Regions from separate parts of the Streptomyces anatolicus genome, predicted to be linked through region 1. Evidence: riboswitches for the same ligand, from Rfam matches in the RefSeq annotation. Region 1 holds a riboswitch; each other region holds the start of a gene.
What was found. A riboswitch is a leader RNA that binds a small molecule or an ion and turns the genes downstream of it on or off. The one in region 1 is predicted to bind cobalamin.

Region 1 (3,383 bases):
ACGAGCCGTTGGCCCCCGCACGGCCCCGGCACGTCGAGGTGCAGTCCCTGGAGGTCGCCGCCCCCGTCACCGCCCGGGGCCTGGACCCCGAAGGCGCCATCGACCCACCGCCGTACACCCAGGCGGACACCGTCGGCTGGTACGGCGGGGGCACCCGCCCCGGCGCCCCGGGCGCCGCCCTCTTCGTCGGCCACGTCGACACGCGGACCGAGCCCGCGGTCTTCTACGACCTCAGCGCGATGCGCCCCGGCGAGAAGATCGACGTGAGCCGCGACGACGGCACGGTCGCGGAGTTCACCGTCGACGACGTCCAGGTCGTCACCCGCGACCGCTTCGACGCGAGGAAGGCGTACGGCCCCCACGAGGGGGGCCGCGCCGAACTGCGCCTCATCACCTGCGGCGGCGTCTTCGACAGAGCCACCGGCACCTACACGGCCAACGTGATCGTCTCGGCGTACCTCACCGGAGTACGGGGGTAGCGCGGCGCTACCTCACGGGAGTACGGGCGTCGCGCGGCCCGCCGCCGACGGTCTGAGCGCCGCCCGCAGACCGAGCCCGCCGAAGACCGCCGCGAACACCGCCCACAGCAGCGCGTGCGAACCGAGCGACAGCATGCGGAACTCCCACAGCAGCGTCGCGTCCACCGGGACCGGGTCCGGGTTCCCCGGGAGCAGGAACAGCACCGCGAGGACGACGACGGCCGTGAGCGCCACCGCCAGGTGCCGCACCGGTTCGGGGCGCGCCGACAGACGTACGTACACCTGTCGTACGAGGAACATGCCGAGGACGCCGATGGCGACCGCGGCGAGCCACAGCGCCTGGCGGTCGCCGACGGTTCCCGCGTCGCCGACGCCCGGCGGGTTCGCCGGATAGCGCAGGCCGGGCAGGAGGGAGACGGCGAGGAAGGCCGCCGCGGAGAAGGCCAGCGCGCGCGGCCAGGGACTGGCGGCCGGATCCCGGCGGTGCACCGCCGCGTACGCGACGGCGAAGAGGACGCCGAGGGCGAGCCCCGCGACGACCGCGGTGACCACGAGGCCGCCGTGCTGCGTGGAGCGGCTGAACAGCTCCTCGTGGTGCTGGACGGCCTGCGCCGCGCCGTGCGCGTGCTCCTCGGCGGCCGAGCGCTTCTCCTCGGCGCGGATGGCGCGGTCCATCAGGGGTTCGGCGAGCAGCAGCGAGAAGAGACCGGCGGTGAGGCCCGCCGCCCCTCCCGCCAGCAGACCGCGCCCGAGCAGGGGGAGTACGGGGGAAGAGTGCATGGTGCTTGTGCCCGTCCGCCCGGTCAGTGGCACGGGGCACCGAAGAGGTGCCGGCCGTCGTGCGCGAACTCGTGCAGATAGTCGCCGGTCGCCGAGATCAGCGTGCCGTTGTCGAGGAACACGGCGTAGAGCGCGACCAGCGCGAGGATCGCGGCGGCCGAGGCGATCAGCCAGTCGCGGGTCTGTGTCACGGCGGCCTGGCTCGCCGTGGTGTCGGTGTGCGGCGCTGCGGAGTGCAGGGACATACCGGTGGGCCTCCTTCTGGGGTTTCCACGCCCCATGGCAGGAGGACGACGGTTCAGTTCCTGACTTCCGCGCACGCTCGTCGCGTGCGGGTCACAGTGGCGGGACCGTCCCGGATTCGCACCGGGTTCCTGTCAACCGTCGCCTCGATGTATGGACTTGTCGTCTCGGAGAGTCCCAGCACGTCAGGGGGGCTGTCAACACCCCTCGGGAGGCCCCCGCGGCACGGGGCGGACCGGCGGTCCCGGCCCGATCGGCGGCCCGCTCCCCCCTGAGCCACCGACCGGGCTGGTCCTCGACCGCGCGCGCACGAGCTGCGGGAGGAACCCGGCGCCGGCGCGGGAGGTTCACGGCCATTCCGGAATGGGGGAATGACCGAGAAGGCCGGGGGCTTGGGCCGTGCGACAGACTCTAGGACGAATGAGCGCGTCGGCCTAGAGGGATCCGGAGTCCGGATATCGCCAATTCGCCCCTCCCTTTCGCGCCGGGCTTCCCCGCGTTCCGCCCCGGGCTTCCCGCCGCGGGGGCCGTTTTCTCAGGAAGACGCCGACCGGTCCTTCCGGAGCACTTCACCGTCGAGCGTTCTCTTGATCACCTGAACGGCGACCATGTCGATGACCTGCCGTTCCCTGCGCGCATAACGCCGTAACGCCTCAAATGCCTCGTCCATACCGGTGTTCCAGCGCTCGGCGAGCATGCCTTTGGCCTGTTCTATGCGAATACGACTGTCCAGCGCCCTCTGGAGCTGCTGGGTGAGCGTCAGGTACCGCGCGTGGGTGCGGTGATGGGCCAGCCCCACCGCGGCGGCGTCGGCAAGCACCTGGGTGATCCGCAACTCCACTTCCGCGCAGGCCTTTTGCTGTGCGTGCGATACGAAGACATTCAGTACGCCGAGCGTCGAACTGCCGTGCCGCAGCGGCACCGCGAAGGTCTGCGCGACGCCGTGCTCACCGGCCCGCTCGGCAAACGCCGGCCAGCGGGCCGACGCGTCGTGGGAGTCGACACGCACCGGCGGCACGGGCTCGCCGGTCCCGAGGCTGTCGAGGCACGGCCCGTCCTGCCGCTGGACCGCCAACAGGGCGCGCACCGCTTCCTGTTGGCGGCTGCCGGGAATGAGGCGGACGCCGTCACCCCCGTCCGCGTACAGCACGCCGGCGCCCTGCGCGTCGAGCAGCTCCACTGAACGGTCCGACACCCGGCGCAGATGGCGCTCAGGGTCGAAGTCGTCGGTCAGCGTGTCCGCGGCCTCCACCAGAACTTCCGCGAGCCGCAGTGCGCATGGGCGGTCCCCCATGACCCTCTCTCCTCCACTCCCCGCGGACTGCGCCTACCCGGCCGCGGCGCGGCGGTAACGCGCCCCGCGGCACCTCTCGGTAACAGCTCTCCTACAGCTCTCTCCGCCCGACGGACGACCCTCGTGGACACAGTGTCCTTATGTCAGGATTGGGATACGGACAGTGCACCCGAGGGGGGACTGGATGTACCGAAAAGGCACAGGTCGCGGACGTGGTTTCGCGGCCCGGGGGGTGCGGACGGGAGTGGCGCTGGCGGGGGCCGCGCTGCTCCTCTCCGGGTGTTCCTCCGGCGGTGACCCGGAGGGGGAGACGTCGGGTACGCCGGTGAAGCAGCAGCCCAAGAAAGAAGACCCCTACTGGGTCAACCCGGAGGGGAACGCGGCCAAGCAGGTCGCCGCCTATGAGAAGGACGGCGAGAAGGACGACGCCGAACTGGTCCGGAAGATCGCCGAGCAGCCCGTCGCCGAGTGGCTCGTCCCGGAGAACGCGCAGGACCAGGCGCGCGGCTTCACCGAGGCCGCCGAAAAGGCCGACAGGGACGCCCTGTTGGTGCTCTACAACATCCCGCACCGCGACTGCGGCCAGT
Region 2 (3,383 bases), on a different contig from region 1:
TTCTCCTCGGGATCGTGATCGTCACCGCTCTCGTGTTCGATTTCACGAACGGTTTCCACGACACTGCCAACGCGATGGCGACGACCATCTCGACCGGCGCTCTCAAGCCCAAGACGGCGGTGGCCATGTCCGCCGTGCTGAACCTCGTCGGAGCCTTCCTCTCCGTCGAAGTCGCCAAGACGATCTCAGGCGGCATCGTCAACGAGGACGGCCTCAAGACAGAGGTCATCTTCGCCGCGCTCGTCGGCGCGATCCTGTGGAACCTGCTGACCTGGCTGGTGGGCCTGCCCTCCAGCTCCTCCCACGCGCTCTTCGGCGGCCTCATCGGCGCCGCGGTCATGTCGATGGGCTGGTCCTCGATCAACGGCGGCACCGTCGTCACCAAGGTGCTGATCCCGGCCATAGCCGCGCCGCTCGTGGCGGGTCTCGCCGCGACGCTCGCGACGCGCCTGACGTACCGCATCGGCCGCAACACCGACACCAAGGCGACCGCCAAGGGCTACCGCTCCGGCCAGATCGCCTCCGCGGGCCTCGTCTCGCTGGCCCACGGCACGAACGACGCGCAGAAGACCATGGGCATCATCACGCTCGCCCTGGTCACCGGCGGTGTCCTCAACCCCGGCGCGAACCCCCCGATGTGGGTCATCGTCTCGGCCGGTGTGGCCATCGCCCTCGGCACCTACCTCGGCGGCTGGCGCATCATCCGCACCATGGGCAAGGGCCTCACCGACCTCCAGCCGCAGCAGGGCTTCGCCGCCCAGACCAGCGCCGCGACGGTCATCCTGGCCTCCTCGCACCTGGGCTTCTCGCTCTCCACCACCCAGTCCTGCTCCGGCGCCGTGATGGGCGCGGGCCTCGGCCGCAAGGGCGGCGTCGTCCGCTGGTCCACCGCGACTCGTATGTTCGTCGCCTGGGGCCTGACCCTGCCGGCCGCCGGCCTCGTCGGCGCGGGCGCCGAGTTCCTCACCCAGCAGGGCCCCTGGGGCATCGCGGCCACCGCCACGCTCCTGGTCGCCGGCTCGGCCGTCATCTGGACGCTCTCCCGGCGCAACGCCGTCGACCACACCAACGTCACCGACGACGACGTCCGCCGCGACGACGACACCACCGGCGCCGAGCCCGTGGGCGTCGTGACCAACGCGATCGCCGCCGTCCAGCCGCCTCCGGCGGGTCCGCTGGCCTCCGTCGGCGCCTCCGCCGACGAGCCGGTCAGGGCCACCATCGCGGCCCCCACCTCGACCACGACCGGCGCCATGGCGGACCCCGCCCGGCCCGCGACGGTATAAGGACACATCAGCATGAACATCGACTGGGCAGCTCTCGGCTCCGTCTTCGGAGTCAGCCTCGCCGTGACGGTGGCTCTCGTGGGCCTCTTCACCCTCGGCATCATCGGCCTCTCCAAGCAGGAGACGGCGTCCGCGTCGGGTGCCGGAACGGGCTCCGTGGCGCTGGCGCGCACCGGCGCGTACGCCTGCTTCGCGCTCTGCGCGGCGGCCGTGACGTACGGGATCTATCTGATCGTCGCCTGACGGCAGCGGTTTTCGGTGGGGTGCGGGACGTGGGTTCACGTCCCGCGCCCCGCTGTCGTGTGCGGGACCCGCTGTGGGGCTCCGCACACTCTCCCGCCGCAGGTCAACGGCGAGTTGACGGGCCTTCGCGGGGCGTGGTGGACTGCCGGGGCCAACTACGGCGGCAGAAGAGGAAGCCGGTGCGAATCCGGCGCGGTCCCGCCACTGTCACCGGGAAGCCACGACGCTCCCGGAAGCCAGGAACTCTCGCCGCCGATCACGTCGAACCAGGGCGCGGACACCCTGAGTGAGGACAGATCGCCATGCGCGGCCGCCCGTTGCCGGACCAGTTCCCGAGCCTCAGTGCTCCTGTGCGCACCACGACGGGCTGAGCCCATGAGTGCCGATCGCGACTTCGCGTACGGCGCCGCCGCCGGACTCCTCGGTGACCTGCTGCTCGGCGATCCCCGCCGGGGCCATCCGGTCGCCGCGTTCGGGCGTGCGGCGGGTGCCGTCGAACAAAGACTGTGGCGGGACCACCGCGGGTGGGGCGCCCTGCACGCCGTGGTCTGCGCCGGGGGCGCGGCGGGCGCCGCCGCGCTCGCCGCCCGGCTGGCACGCCGCTCCCCCGCCGCCTCCCTCGCGCTGACCGCCGCCGCGACCTGGGCCGTGGTCGGCGGGACCTCGCTCGGCCGGGAGGCGCGGGCCATCGGCGGCGCGCTCGCCGCCGGTGACATCGAGGTGGCCCGTGAGCGGCTGCCGCATCTGTGCGGACGCGATCCGCAGGCGCTGGACTCCGACGGCGTCGCGCGCGCCGTCGTCGAGTCCGTCGCCGAGAACACCTCCGACGCGGTGGTCGGGGCGCTGGTGTGGGGGGCCGTCGGCGGAGTGCCGGGGCTCGTCGCGTTCCGTGCCGTGAACACCCTCGACGCCATGGTCGGCCACAAGTCGCCCAGGTACCGCCGCTACGGCTGGGCCTCCGCCCGGCTCGACGACATCCTCGGGTGGCCGGGGGCGCGGCTCACCGCCGGGCTCGCGGCGCTGGCCGGGGAGTCACCTTCGGGGGCGGTACGAGCCTGGCGCGCGGACGCCGGCAAGCACCCGAGCCCCAACGCCGGTCCCGTCGAGGCCTCCTTCGCGGGAGCACTCGGCGTGCGGCTCGGCGGGACCCTCTCGTACGGCGGACGTGTCGAGCACCGGCCGGTCCTGAACGGGGACGGGCGGGACGTGCGCGTGGCCGACATCGAGCGGGCCGTGCGGCTCTCCCGGCGGGTGAGCTGGCTGGCGCTGGGCGTCGCGGTGACGGCCCGCCGGGTGCTCCGGCGGTCGGCGAAGTCAGGGAGAGACGTATGAGTGGCGGACTGCTGGTCGCCGGAACCACCTCGGACGCCGGGAAGAGCGTCGTCACCGCCGGGATCTGCCGGTGGCTGACCCGCAAGGGCGTGGCCGTCGCGCCGTTCAAGGCGCAGAACATGTCCCTCAACTCCTTCGTCACCCGCGAGGGGGCCGAGATCGGCCGGGCGCAGGCCATGCAGGCGCAGGCGGCCCGTGTCGAGCCGAGCGCCCTGATGAACCCCGTACTCCTCAAGCCGGGCAGCGACCGCTCAAGTCAGGTCGTGCTCATGGGCAAGCCCGTGGGCGAGATGAGTGCGCGCGGCTACCACGGGGGGCGTCAGGCCGCGCTGCTCGACACCGTCGTGGGATGCCTCGAGGAGTTGCGGGGCAGCTATGACGCCGTGATCTGTGAAGGGGCGGGCAGTCCCGCCGAGATCAATCTGCGCCGCACCGACATCGTGAACATGGGGATCGCGCGGGCCGCCCGCTTCCCCGTCCTGGTGGTCGGGGACATCGACAGGGGCGGGGTCTTCGCGTCCT
Region 3 (3,383 bases), on a different contig from region 1:
CTGGTCTCGCTGCTGGTGAAGGTCGGCGCGCTCGCCTTCGTCCTCACCATGGACAAGACCGTCGCGATCAACTTCCAGCTCCTGGGCGGCATCTGGATCCTGCAGACGATGCCCGCGCTGGTCGGCGGCCTGTTCACGCGCTGGTTCCACCGCTGGGCGCTGCTCGCGGGCTGGGCGGTCGGCATGGTCTACGGCACGCTGGCCGCGTACGGCGTCGCCTCGCCGACGCAGAAGCACTTCGGCGGATCCTCCGATACGATCCCGGGCATCGGTGAGATCGGCTACATCGGCCTCACCGCCTTCGTCCTGAACGTGATCGTCACCGTGGTCCTCACCTTCGCCCTGAAGGCGCTGAAGGCCCCGGAGGGCATCGACGAGACCTCTCCCGGGGACTACACCGCGGACGCGGGCGACCCCGGCGTCATGGAGGAGCTGCCCAAGGCGACCGCGGGCGCCGGGCACTGACCCACTCGCCGCCGCAGCGGAGGGCCGCCGGAAAGTCGGCGGCCCTCCGTCGTGAAAAATCGGCGGCCCTCCGTCGTACTCGTGTTGCACACTGCGCCGCATGGACATCACGATCAGAGAAGCACGACCCGAGGAGTACGAGGCGCTGAGCGCCCTCACCGCGCAGGCCTATCTCGCCGACGGCCACCTGGACTTCGGGGAGGACGACCCCTACCTCGCCGTGCTGCGGGACGTGCCGGGACGCGCGGCGCACGCCGAGATCCTCGTCGCCGAGGACGCGGGAAAGGTGCTCGGCGGCGTCACCTACGTCCCCTCCGGCGGGCCGATGGCCGACATCGCGGGCGTGAACGACGCGGAGATACGGATGCTCGCCACCTCCCCCGAGGCACGCGGCCGGGGCGTCGGCGAAGCGCTCGTACGGGAGTGCGTGCGACGCGCCAAGGAAGCGGGCCGCGCCTCGCTCGTACTGTCCACGCAGACGTCCATGCACGCCGCCCACCGGCTGTACGAGCGCCTCGGCTTCGTACGGACGCCTGAGCGCGACTGGCGGCCGATCGAGACGGTGCCACTGCTGACGTACGCGCTGAAGCTCTAGCCGTACGCTCTGAAACTCCAGCCATACCCGCTGAAGCTTTAGCCACCACTCCGCGAGCCGACACAAGATGTGGGTCCGCTTCAGAGGCCCGGCACAAGATGTATGCTCGTGCTCGCTGTCGCCGCAGGGGAATCCGGTGCAAGTCCGGAACTGTCCCGCAACGGTGCATGTGTACGTCTTTGGCGTACGCGGAGTCCGAGGACCTGCCGACAGTGCGCCCGAGCCATCCGGCCCGGGTGCCGACCGTCCGGGCCTCGTGGAGTGGGCCGGTGGACGCGGTACGCCGCCCTGCCCGGGTGCGCCCGTGTGCGCCCCTTCCCTCCCCCTGGCCCAGAGCCGAGCGAGGGAGTGCCCCACGTGACCATCGCGCCCGCCGAACCCGCGTCAGCGCCGTCGACGCCCACCGCCCAGGGTGCCGAAGGAACCGACGGGCCAGGGGCCGCGCTGCTGCGCACCCTGACCGACCTCACCGCCGACCTCCCCGACGCCGACCCCGGCCGGGTCGCCGCCGCCGCGCTGCGCGGCCGCTCGGCGCGCGCCGACGAGTCGGAGCTGCGGGAGCTGGCCACCGAGGCGGCGGCGGGGCTCATCTCCGAGGACCCGGCGTACTCCAAGCTGGCGGCCCGGCTCCTGTCGATCGGCATCCGCGAGGAGGCGGCCACGCAGGGCGTGCGCTCCTTCACCGACTCCGTCGCCGTCGGCCACCGCGAGGGCCTGATCGCCGACCGCACGGCGTCCTTCGTGACCGAGCACGCGGCCCGGCTCGACGCGCTGGTGGAGGCCGCGCTCGCCGACGGCGCCGACTTCCGCTTCGAGTACTTCGGACTGCGCACCCTGCACAGCCGCTATCTGCTGCGCCACCCGATCACCCGTCAGGTCATCGAGGCCCCGCAGCACTTCATGCTGCGCGTGGCGAGCGGCCTCGCGGAGGACGGCAGCGAGCGCGCGCTCGACGAGGTCGCCTCGCTGTACCGCCTGATGAGCCGCCTGGACTATCTGCCGTCCTCGCCGACGCTCTTCAACTCCGGCACCCGGCACCCCCAGATGTCCTCCTGCTACCTCCTCGACTCCCCGCTGGACGAGCTGGACTCGATCTACGACCGCTACCACCAGGTCGCGCGGCTCTCCAAGCACGCGGGCGGCATCGGACTCTCGTACTCGCGCATCCGTTCCCGGGGTTCGCTGATCCGGGGCACGAACGGGCACTCGAACGGCATCGTGCCGTTCCTGAAGACCCTGGACGCCTCGGTCGCCGCCGTGAACCAGGGCGGCCGGCGCAAGGGCGCGGCCGCCGTCTACCTGGAGACCTGGCACTCCGACATCGAGGAGTTCCTGGAGCTGCGCGACAACACCGGTGAGGACGCGCGCCGCACGCACAACCTCAACCTCGCGCACTGGATCCCGGACGAGTTCATGCGCCGGGTCGCCGCCGACCAGGACTGGTCGCTGTTCTCCCCGGCCGACGTGCCCGAGCTGGTCGACCTGTGGGGCGAAAAGTTCGACGCCGCCTACCGCGCCGCGGAGGCCGCCGGCCTCGCGAAGAAGACCATCCCGGCCCGCGACCTGTACGGCCGCATGATGCGCACCCTCGCGCAGACCGGCAACGGCTGGATGACGTTCAAGGACGCCGCCAACCGCACCGCCAACCAGACCGCCGAGCCCGGCCACACCGTGCACTCCTCGAACCTCTGCACGGAGATCCTGGAGGTGACCGACGACGGCGAGACGGCGGTCTGCAACCTCGGCTCGGTGAACCTCGGGGCGTTCGTGGACCAGGCGAGCGGCGACATCGACTGGGAGCGTCTGGACGAGACCGTCCGCACCGCCGTCACCTTCCTCGACCGCGTCGTCGACATCAACTTCTACCCGACCGAGCAGGCCGGGCGCTCCAACGCCAAGTGGCGCCCGGTGGGTCTCGGCGCGATGGGCCTGCAGGACGTCTTCTTCCAGCTGAAGCTGCCCTTCGACTCCCCCGAGGCGCGCGCCCTCTCCACCCGTATCGCCGAGCGGATCATGCTCGCCGCGTACGAGGCATCGGCCGGCCTCGCCGAGCGCCACGGCCCGCTGCCCGCCTGGGAGAAGACCCGCACCGCGCGCGGCGTGCTCCACCCCGACCACTACGGCGTCGAGCTGACCTGGCCGCAGCGGTGGGCGGCCCTGCGGGAACGTATCGCCGCGACCGGCATGCGCAACTCGCTGCTGCTCGCCATCGCGCCGACCGCCACCATCGCGTCCATCGCGGGTGTGTATGAGTGCATCGAGCCGCAGGTCTCCAACCTCTTCAAGCGCGAGACGCTCAGCGGTGAGTTCCTCCAGGTCAACG
Region 4 (3,383 bases), on a different contig from region 1:
CCCAGTACATGCAGTACTGGACACACAACTCGTTCCCACAATGGGCATACGCCCTTGTCTTCACGGTCATCCTGTACGGCGCGAACCTCATCTCCGTGAAGCTCTTCGGTGAGCTGGAGTTCTGGTTCTCGATGGTCAAGGTCACCGCCATCATCGGCATGATCCTGATCTGCGTCGGCATCCTCACCATCGGCTTCTCCGACGCCGGTGACACCGCGACCGTGGCCCACCTGTGGAACCAGGGCGGCTTCTTCCCGAACGGCATCGGCTCGACGCTGATGACGCTCCAGATCGTGATGTTCGCCTTCCTCGCCGTCGAGCTGGTCGGCGTCACCGCGGGCGAGTCCAAGGACCCGAAGACCGTCCTGCCCAAGGCCATCAACACCGTGCCGTGGCGCATCGCCGTCTTCTACGTCGGCGCGCTGATCATGATCTTGTCGGTCGTGCCGTGGACGCACTTCCAGCCCGGTGTCTCGCCGTTCGTCGCGGCCTTCGAGAAGATGGGTCTGGGCGTCGGCGCCGCGATCGTGAACTTCGTGGTCCTCACCGCCGCGCTCTCCTCCTGCAACTCCGGCATGTACTCCACCGGCCGCATGCTGCGCGACCTGGCGCTCAACGGCCAGGGTCCGAAGCTCTTCACCAGGCTCACGAAGAACGGCCTGCCGCTGCTCGGCACCACGTTCTCCGCCGCGTTCATGCTGGTCGGCGTCTGGATCAACTACCAGTGGCCGGGTGAGGCGTTCAACTACGTCGTCTCCTTCGCGACCATCTCCGGCATGTGGGCCTGGATCATGATCCTGGCCTGCCAGATCCGCTACCGCCGCAAGGCCGACCGCGGCGAGCTGCCGCAGTCCACCTTCCGGGCCCCGGGCGCCCCGTACACCAGCTGGTTCGCCCTGCTCTTCATCGGCATGGTCATCGTGATGATGGGCGTCGACAAGGACGCGCGCATCTCGCTGTACGCCGCCCCCGTCTGGGCCGCGATCCTCGGGGTCACCTACCTGGTCCTCAAGAGCCGCAACCCGGAGGCCGCCGCGTTCAACAAGCGCAAGGTCGGCACCGCCGCCTCCGAGACCGAGCCGGTCACCAAGGACTGACACCCGCCCCTCGGGGCACCTGTCCAGCATTCGGGCCCGCCCGTACCACACTTCGGTACGGCGCGGGCCCTCTGCTTATCCTGACTGCCATGCTGACCATCACCCAGGCCCTCCACGACCAGATCGTCGCGCACGCGCGCCAGGACCACCCCGACGAGGCGTGCGGCGTGATCGCGGGCCCGGCGGGCACCGGCCGCCCCGAGCGGTTCATCCCGATGCTGAACGCCGCGCGCTCGCCCACGTTCTACGAGTTCGACTCGGGTGACCTGCTCAAGCTCTACCGCGAGATGGACGACCGCGACGAGGAGCCGGTGGTCATCTACCACTCGCACACCGCGACCGAGGCCTACCCCTCCCGCACCGACATCAGCTACGCCAACGAGCCCGGCGCCCACTACCTCCTGGTCTCCACCGCGGACACCGACGGAGCGGGCCCCTTCCAATTCCGTTCGTTCCGGATCGTCGAGGGCCAGGTCACCGAGGAAGAGGTGCGGGTCGTACAGGCATACTGACCCCGACATCTTCGAGGCGGCAGGAGCCAGGAAGCCGGTGCGAACCCGGCACGGTCCCGCCACTGTGACCCCACCCCCATCCCGGGGCGGGGGAGTCAGGAACTGACCTGCCGCCTTCTCTCCACACCACGCAGGGGACGCGGAAATCCCCTCAAGGAGGCAGTTCAGCCATGTCCCGCGCCCTACGCGTACTCACCACCGCGGCCCTGCTCGCCCCGCTCGCCGCCTGCGGCTCGTCCGGCCCCGCCGACTCCGGCAAGCCCGCCGCCAAGGCCGCCGGATTCCCGTACACCGTCACCAACTGCGGTGTGCGCACGACGTACGACGCACCCCCCAAGCGGGCCGTCACCATGAACCAGCACGTCACCGAGGTGATGCTGGAACTCGGCCTCAAGGACCGCCTCGCCGGGACCGCCTACCTCGACGACAAGGTCCTGCCGAAGTACGAGAAGGCGTACGAATCCGTTCCCGTCCTCGCCAAGGAGTACCCCTCCTACGAGAAGCTGCTCGCCGCCAACCCCGACTTCGTGTACGGCGGTTACGCCAGCGCCTTCCTCGCAGGCGACGGCCGCAGCCGCTCCGCGCTCGCCAAGTCCGGCATCAAGAGCCGCCTCAACGTCGAGGGGTGCGCGAAGCGGGCCGTCTCCATGGAGGACGTCTACCGCGAGGTGCGCGAGGTCGGCTCGACCTTCGGGGTGCGCGAGCGCGCGGACAACTGGGTGAGCGGCGCGAAGCGGGAGCTTGCCGCCACCGAGAAGAAGGCGAAGGGCGGAAAGCCGGCCTCCGTCTTCGTCTACGACAGCGGCGACAAGACGGCGTTCACGCTGGGCGGCCGGGGCATCGGCAACGACATCGTCGAGCGGGCGGGCGGCCGCAACGTCTTCGCCGACGTGGACAAGTCGTTCGGCGACGCGTCCTGGGAGAAGGTCGTCGAACGCAAGCCGGAGGTCATCGTGATCCTCGACTACGGCGCCACGACGGTCGCCCAGAAGAAGCGCCGCCTCCTCGACGACCCGGTCCTGGCGGACGTCCCCGCCATCAAGAACAAGCGCTTCGCGGTGCTCCCGCTCTCGGACGTGGTGACAGGGGTACGAGCCCCCAAGGCGGTGAAGAAGCTGGCGGCACAGCTGTGAGCACCCCCCAGCCCGTCCGGCGCCTGTCCCAGCCCGGGGGAGACCGGTTCCAGCCCGTCCGGCGTTTGAGGACGAGCCCGAAGGGCGATCAACCGAGCCACAGGGGGCGCCGCCTCCTGATCCTGACGGGACTGACCGCAGCCCTCGCGGCAGCGACCCTCGCCGGGCTGGCCCTGGGCTCGGTCAGGATCCCCCCGAGCCAGGTCCTGGACATCCTCACAGGCCACGCGGAACCCTCCCCCTTCCGCACCATCGTCCTGGACGTAAGGCTCCCCAGAGTCATCCTGGGCGCCACCGTAGGAGCCGGCCTGGCAGTCATCGGCACCGTCCTCCAGGCCCTCGTCCGCAACCCCCTCGCCGACCCGTTCCTCCTGGGCGTCTCCTCGGGCGCCTCCGTGGGCGCGGTCTCGGCGATCGTCCTCGGCGGCGTCTTCGGCCTGGGCGCAGCCCTCAGCACCGCCGTCACCATCCCCGCCGCCTCCTTCGTGGGCGCGCTCGTCTCCCTGGCCCTCGTCTACGCCCTGGCCAGAAGCGGCGGCGGAGGCTTCGCCACCGGCCGCCTGATCCTCGCCGGGGTCGCCGTCTCGTACATCCTGACCGCCCTGACCAGCCTCATCCTGGTCACCGCCGACAGCGCCGAC

Region 2: linked by a shared signal. The riboswitch ahead of GKQ77_RS16980 (cobalamin biosynthesis protein) and the one ahead of GKQ77_RS21025 (CbtB domain-containing protein) in region 1 are both predicted to bind cobalamin.
Region 3: linked by a shared signal. The riboswitch ahead of GKQ77_RS08855 (ribonucleoside-diphosphate reductase subunit alpha) and the one ahead of GKQ77_RS21025 (CbtB domain-containing protein) in region 1 are both predicted to bind cobalamin.
Region 4: linked by a shared signal. The riboswitch ahead of GKQ77_RS08955 (ABC transporter substrate-binding protein) and the one ahead of GKQ77_RS21025 (CbtB domain-containing protein) in region 1 are both predicted to bind cobalamin.

What each region holds. Positions count from the first base shown of each region.
Region 1 covers NZ_WMBF01000254.1:836-4,218, forward strand. Annotated here, with positions in the region: gene GKQ77_RS21015 (class F sortase) at 1-479, shown strand, start outside; gene GKQ77_RS21020 (CbtA family protein) at 492-1,259, opposite strand; gene GKQ77_RS21025 (CbtB domain-containing protein) at 1,283-1,504, opposite strand; cobalamin riboswitch at 1,539-1,659, opposite strand; gene GKQ77_RS21030 (GAF and ANTAR domain-containing protein) at 2,038-2,796, opposite strand; gene GKQ77_RS21035 (glycoside hydrolase family 6 protein) at 2,981-3,383, shown strand, end outside.
Region 2 covers NZ_WMBF01000169.1:2,488-5,870, forward strand. Annotated here, with positions in the region: gene GKQ77_RS16970 (inorganic phosphate transporter) at 1-1,286, shown strand, start outside; gene GKQ77_RS16975 (hypothetical protein) at 1,299-1,529, shown strand; cobalamin riboswitch at 1,651-1,797, shown strand; gene GKQ77_RS16980 (cobalamin biosynthesis protein) at 1,905-2,861, shown strand; gene GKQ77_RS16985 (cobyric acid synthase) at 2,858-3,383, shown strand, end outside.
Region 3 covers NZ_WMBF01000060.1:7,508-10,890, reverse strand. Annotated here, with positions in the region: gene mctP (monocarboxylate uptake permease MctP) at 1-465, shown strand, start outside; gene GKQ77_RS08860 (GNAT family N-acetyltransferase) at 566-1,060, shown strand; cobalamin riboswitch at 1,163-1,285, shown strand; gene GKQ77_RS08855 (ribonucleoside-diphosphate reductase subunit alpha) at 1,418-3,383, shown strand, end outside.
Region 4 covers NZ_WMBF01000061.1:7,421-10,803, forward strand. Annotated here, with positions in the region: gene GKQ77_RS08945 (amino acid permease) at 1-1,097, shown strand, start outside; gene GKQ77_RS08950 (M67 family metallopeptidase) at 1,187-1,609, shown strand; cobalamin riboswitch at 1,614-1,734, shown strand; gene GKQ77_RS08955 (ABC transporter substrate-binding protein) at 1,780-2,742, shown strand; gene GKQ77_RS08960 (FecCD family ABC transporter permease) at 2,859-3,383, shown strand, end outside.